Regions from separate parts of the Solibacillus sp. FSL R7-0668 genome, predicted to be linked through region 1. Evidence: predicted binding sites of a transcription regulator. Region 1 holds the regulator's gene; each other region holds the start of a gene.
What was found. Region 1 encodes LexA, which represses DNA repair genes until DNA is damaged. Its sites were predicted from a motif close to CGAACATATGTTCG; they were not measured.
Positions count from the first base shown of each region.

Region 2: MKX47_RS16870 (carbohydrate kinase) is a predicted target of LexA. The motif match lies at 890-903, and genes of this name have one in related genera.
Region 3: MKX47_RS17110 (malate synthase) is a predicted target of LexA. The motif match lies at 1,377-1,390, and genes of this name have one in related genera.

Region 1 is NZ_JBBOUU010000001.1:2,574,918-2,577,128, forward strand. It holds gene MKX47_RS12900 (YneB family resolvase-like protein) at 1-282, opposite strand, end outside; gene yneA (cell division suppressor protein YneA) at 269-619, opposite strand; gene lexA (transcriptional repressor LexA) at 780-1,403, shown strand; gene MKX47_RS12915 (IS3 family transposase) at 1,470-2,211, opposite strand, start outside.
Region 2 is NZ_JBBOUU010000001.1:3,368,130-3,370,340, forward strand. It holds gene MKX47_RS16870 (carbohydrate kinase) at 1-876, opposite strand, end outside; gene motB (flagellar motor protein MotB) at 981-1,745, opposite strand; gene motA (flagellar motor stator protein MotA) at 1,729-2,211, opposite strand, start outside.
Region 3 is NZ_JBBOUU010000001.1:3,415,729-3,417,939, forward strand. It holds gene MKX47_RS17105 (PadR family transcriptional regulator) at 1-38, opposite strand, end outside; gene MKX47_RS17110 (malate synthase) at 256-1,113, opposite strand; gene MKX47_RS17115 (hypothetical protein) at 1,444-1,704, shown strand; gene MKX47_RS17120 (iron-containing alcohol dehydrogenase) at 1,856-2,211, opposite strand, start outside.

The DNA of each region.
Region 1 (2,211 bases):
TAAATGGAGTACGGCCATTCGGGCATTACCTCGTCCTAAGCGCGTTTCATCTTGCACAAATAGGGCTTTTACTTGCTGCTCTTTCATAAAATCGAGCATATCTAATAATCCATCTCGATCTACTTCATACCCACTATGCTGATCTTTGTATACATAAAGCTCTGAATAGCCCAATGATTTCGCATAGCTTGTTAGCTCTTCTTGCTGGCGAACTAACGAGGTTTCTTGCGTGTCTTTTTCAGTACTAACACGGCAATATAATACTGCTTTACTTTGATTCATGATTTCTCGCTACCTTAACTGTCTTATCTCCTGATGATTCTTCGTCATTTAAGTTGGCAATATAGTTGGAATCCTGCTCTACAGGGACCATCAGTACTTGACCATATACTACCTTTTCATCTTGTAAGCCATTTTCCTTTTTTACAAAGTGAATCCAATCGTTCTTTGCCATTTTACCACGATATGTTTCTGCTAACGACCATAAAGTATCCCCCTGTGCAATGGTCACCTGTTCGTATTGTTCGATTTTTTCATCTTCAACGATAAAGAATGTAAACATAATAATAGAAAATGCCAGTACCATTGTTGTGAAACTGTTTAATTTGATTTTTTTCATCGTAAAAACCCCTTTAAAGAATGTATGTTCGGAATGTTTGTTCTCATAATAATACGAACATACGTTTTTGTCAACACCTTTTTCGAACCTATGTTTGCTTTTATTTATACATACTGATATACTGTAGTTAAGAAAATCGTATTATAAAGAGGTGAGTTCGTTGACACAAAAAATTTCTAAAAGGCAGCAAGCAATTTTAAATTTTATTAAAGATGAAGTACGTGCCAAAGGTTATCCACCATCCGTTCGCGAAATTGGAGAAGCGGTTGGTTTAGCTTCTAGTTCGACTGTTCACGGGCATTTAGCGCGTTTAGAAAGTAAAGGGCTTATCCGTCGCGACCCTACAAAGCCACGTGCAATTGAAGTATTAGATCAAGAAGCATTAACAATTCCGAAATCCGGTGTAATTCAAGTTCCTTTAATTGGAAAAGTTACTGCTGGATTGCCAATTTCAGCCATCGAGGACATTCAAGAATATTTCCCATTACCTGATACGTATGGCGCTTCTGAGGATGAATTATTTATGCTTGAGATTATGGGTGAATCGATGATTGAAGCAGGGATTCTAAATGGAGACTATGTAATCGTCAAAAAAACAGCGACAGCCAACAATGGGGAAATTGTTGTGGCCATGACTACGGAAGATGAAGCGACTGTCAAACGCTTCTACAAAGAAAAAACACATTTCCGTCTACAGCCCGAAAACAGTTCAATGGACCCTATTCTTGTGAATCAAGTTACTATTTTAGGTAAAGTAGTAGGATTGTATCGTAATATTCATTAAATAAAAAATCCTCCGCCAACTGACATGACTGAAGTGACCCCTAAAAGTTAGACACGGTTATTTCACTTAGGCAGCTTGGGTAAAATGAGTTCGGTATTGCACCGGACTCATTTTTAATTTTGCCTTCATGCGTTTCGTGTTGTAATAGTGTATATAGTTTTCAAGTTCCTTTTTAAAATGCTCGACGCTTTCAAATTCCTTTAAGTAAAGGAATTCAGACTTCATGATGCCAAAGAAATTCTCCATCACCGAATTGTCATAACAGTTCCCTTTACGTGACATGCTTTGCACAATGCCTCTCGATTGGAGCGCATGGCGATATTGTTTCATTTGATAATGCCAACCTTGATCGGAATGCATCAGTAGCTGGTGTTCCGCTGGTAATCGCTCTAACGCCTTCTCCAACATCTCAGAAACCAACGAATAGGTTGGTCTTGAGCCGATTGTATACGTGATAATTTCGCCATTAAATAAGTCTAAAACAGGCGATAAATAGAGCTTTTCGCCAAATAATTTAAACTCCGTAATATCTGTTACCCACTTCTCATTTGGGGCTTCAGCTGTAAAGTTGCGATCTAAAATATTTGGCGCAATTTTACCGACTGTCCCTTTATAAGACTTATATTTTTTCATACGCACTACGCACTTTAAACCAAGTTCTTTCATGATGCGTTGAACCTTTTTATGATTCACTTTTTGTCCACGATTCGCGAGCTCATCGCGAATACGACGATAGCCATAACGACCTTCGTGTTCCTCATAAATCGATTGAATATCATCTTTTAGTTTGGCATCTGGATCCGGTCGA
Region 2 (2,211 bases), 790 kb from region 1:
CGTAATATTGCTTGCATGTCCTGCCATGACTCCTTGATCACCTAAGGTCAGCAGCACATACTCTACGCCTTTTTCGAGTAATTTTTGCACTGCCTGCTCATAGTGCTCAAATGTCTCTACCTCTTGCTGGAGATAGGTTGCTGCCTCATCACGATTGCAAATGAGGTAATTGACCCCTTGCAAATCTTGCGGCATACGTGACATTTTCGGCGAGGATACTGGAATAATTGCCAATGTGATATTACGTTGAGCGGCAAAATCCTTCACAAATTGCACCGTTTCAAGCGGACAGTTCAAATCAATGATGATACAGCTTGCATTTTGCAATGTTGCTTCATATTGCTGAATTACACTTGGTGTTAGCTTGTCATAAATCGACATATTAGCCATTGCAATCACTAGCTCGCCTGTGTGATCTAATATGGCCGTATAGGAGCCTGTAGATTCCTCTTTGATCTTTTGGGCTAAATCAAAATTAATATACGCATTGCTCGATTGCTCGATTAATAATCCGTCATGGTCTTCCCCTAATGTCGTTAAGAGCGACACAAAGTTTCCTAATCGCCCTAAATTTTCTGCAATATTACGGGCAACTCCGCCAACACTTTCTGATACAGATGATGGATTAGATGTTCCTAACTGCGTAGTGCCTTCAATTGTAAATTTTCGGTCGACATTTGCACCACCAATTGTGATTAATTGATTTTTTTCGGGTAAAACATATGCACGACCGATTATTTCACCCCGTTTAATTAATGATGAAATCATATTTGCTAAAGCGGGCCTTGACATCCCTAACTGCTCTGCCATTTCCTGCTGTGATAAATACGGGTTTTTTTTGATTAGTTGGAATACTAATTTTTCTTTTTCATTCATTAGCCTCACCTCTCAAACAAACATTTGTTTATAATTATAAACTTTTGTTTTTAGAATGTCAAAAAAATGACCAAAAAGTATATACCTTTTGGTCATCTTCTTTCTTATTCAACGATTACTTCCCCTGATTCCGTTACACGTGGTTGTACGAGTACTTCAACTCGGCGGTTCTTTGCTCGACCTTCTTCTGTGTCGTTTGAAGCAATTGGATTATATTCGCCAAAGCCTTTTACACTGAAGTATTTTGAGTCTAATTCTTTATTTCCAGCGACAACCTCTTTCATGAAGTTAACGGCGCGCATTACAGATAAATCCCAGTTCGATTCGAATTCATTTGTATTGATCGGTACATTGTCTGTATGTCCAGTAATTACGATATTACGAGGTGGGTCGAATACTAAAAGCTGTGATAATTCATCGGCAATTGTAGCATATTCCGCCTTTACATCTGCACGTCCCATATCGAATAATACACTATCACGAATCGTAATTAGTAAGCCCTCATCCGTCATTTTTGTTTCGAATTGCTGCTCCAATTCATTAATAGCAATAAACTCGTCCACACGATTTTGCGATTCTTTTAGACGCTCCTGATCCTCCATATACTTTGAAACACCTGATTGAAGATCCGTCGTCGAACCATTTGGTGTTTGAATCACTGTTGGATTTTCCATTACACCTGTGCCACTTGTAAAAATTTCATTAAATACAGCAGACATTTGCTGTAATTTTGTCTGGTCAACCGTACTTGATGCAAACAGTACGATAAAAAGCGCTAATAGCAGCGTTAAAATATCTGCATAGGGTACTAACCAGGATTCGTCGACATGTTCCTCATGCTTTTTATGTTTTTTATTCTTCTTTGCCAAGGCCACCCGCCCCGCTTTCCGTAATTTGCTTACGTTCTTCCATTGTTAAGTACGAAGCTAATTTTTGTTCAATTACACGAGGTGCTTCTCCTTCAAGAACAGATAAAATCCCTTCAATCATCAAGTTCTTTTGTTTTACCTCAACAGCTGATTTACGCTTCAATTTATTAGCAAATGGGTGCCATAAAACATACCCTGTGAAAATACCTAGTAATGTTGCCACGAACGCTGCTGAAATGGCATGTCCTAATTTATCAATATCCGTCATATCTGCAAGTGCTGCAATTAGACCTACTACCGCACCTAGCACCCCTAGTGTTGGAGCATATGTACCTGCTTGGGTAAAAATCCCCGCGCCTGAAGTATGGCGGTCTTCCATCGCTTCAACCTCTTCTGTTAATACATCGCGAATATAATCCGCAGTTTGACCATCAATCGCTAATGTCAGACCGTTCTTTAAAAATGG
Region 3 (2,211 bases), 840 kb from region 1:
CTCAGTTCTGTCGTTAACGAATTTAATAAATTGTTCATTGATACACCCCCAACCTCAATATTGTATGTCGTACAGTATTTATTTTATACTATGCATCATACAGTATTATTGATAGGAAATCAATTTCCAATTATTTAAACACAAAAAAAATCACAGATTAGACACGTCTAAACGGTGATCTTCATTTCCCACTATCAAGCTACTGCCTTTAGACACGAAAAAGAACAAATCTCATTCCCAGAATCCATCCTTATGCTAGTTTTCAGCTCTAGACAGTCCTTGATAATTCGGCAACTCTTGCACGATTATTCGATTCATTTTACAAAAATGTTTTAAAAATTGATTTGCTTGCTCGCGTTCCTTTGGGTTACTTTTAAGCAAAGCTATATCAAGCAAAATTTGAGCCATCCATGAATTATGAAAATAGCGGTATTTTCCAGTATTCCAAGAGGTTTTTTTAGAGGCATTTTTATTTAGATACGTATCCCATGAAGGCAGTGCGTAGGATTCTTGTTCGGTGAGTTGAAGTTGATATTTTGAGTGAGCAGGAATATACCCATCCTCACAAAGCTTCCCGATAAACTCCTCCTTCACCATATAAACGCCTAAAATCCGCCTTTCTGCTCCAGGCATATTCGAATTTTTTTCTGTTAATAAAACAGCGCTATTTTGGTGTAAGCGAATGGGCTTGTTCGGTTTTCCTTTGTCATTTCCGCTCTTTACCACACCTGAAAAAACTCGCCATTCTGAAAAGGAACTCGTCTTTTCTTCAGCGTCACACCAAAAAACCAGTTGTGATTCAGGATGGAGTTTAAATTGATTCATTAGTCTTTCATGCTCCAAACGAAGCTCTTGTTTCATTCGTTGCAATTGTCTTTCTTCTTCTTTTTGCTTTTCTTTCTTTTCTTGCTCAGCTTCTTTTTTTTGAATAATTTCTTTCATGAATATAGCGGCACCTTGATCATGCAACTCTAAGTGCTTACCGAAGACATCCGGAAAAACAAATAATTTATTTTCCGTGGCAAAATTGATTTCTACGCTCGATTCAGTTTGTTTCACTATGCTCCCCATGCCGAAAAATTTGTGCGTAACCTTCTTATTAATTAAATTCAATCGTCAAATCCTCCTAGTATAGAATTACTTGTTTTTTCCCAATAATTATAGAGTGCCCTCATATTAGAAATTCAATACTAATAATCACTTTCTAAAAAAGAAACAGTCGGTCGGCTAGATGCACCTGAAAAACAAGTGAAGCTTGCAGTGAAAGCCTTTCTAGCAGCAGCGCTTTCCGATTGAGAATTTCGTTTAGTGAGGCCTATGTCAGAAGAATTTAGATAGCCCGTTCGCTGACCAGATCATCCTTTTAGGGCCAATCTCTAATAAATATTTGTTAGAGCAAGATTATCGACAAGCGAAAATATTTTGCCTTACCTCTACAGTAGAATGCTATGCCCACATGTTTGCCGAGCAGCAAAAAATGGGGGATATATCATTAGCACCCATGTGGATGGTGCTTCGGACATCATACAAAATCAACGCTTCGGCAAAATTCATCCAACATATGATTGGGAACATATTGTGTTAGAATTAAAAAAGGCGGCCGCACAACTAGATGTACTGGCCGATACGTGTGACAAGCTACAAAAATTTGCACGTGCTGAATTGAAGTGGAATTGTGAAGAAAATTGCGGACTTACTAGATGAAAAAAAGACTGTTTAAATAGTGCAAAAAAAGAGCGTGTCCGAGAAAAATTCTGGGACACGCTCTTTGCGCCGGGGAAGGATGCTAGCATGAAGCTCCGATCACCACTGCAGCACCGCCTCAAGCGGATGATTTGAATACGAGTTTTAGTATTTAAGAAACGGTTACAGATTCATTTTGGTTAGCAGGCACCAAAGCTGGTCCCATTGCATTTGTGATAATTTGTTTAATATCTTCAAGAGTTGCTTTTCGTGGGTTTGTCGCTGCGCAAACATCTAACATCGCGTTTTTAGCTAAGATTTCAATATCTTCGTCTTTCGCACCAAGCTCACGGAAGCCACTTGGAATATTTAAGTCTTTTGCTAACGCTTCAATCACTGAAATTGCTTTTTCAGCTGCATCGCGCTTGCTTAGCCCTTCAATGTTTGCCCCTAATAACTCAGCGATTTTTGCAAAGCGTTCTTGGCGCGCTGTTAAGTTGAAACGGCAAACATGTGGTAATAAAATCG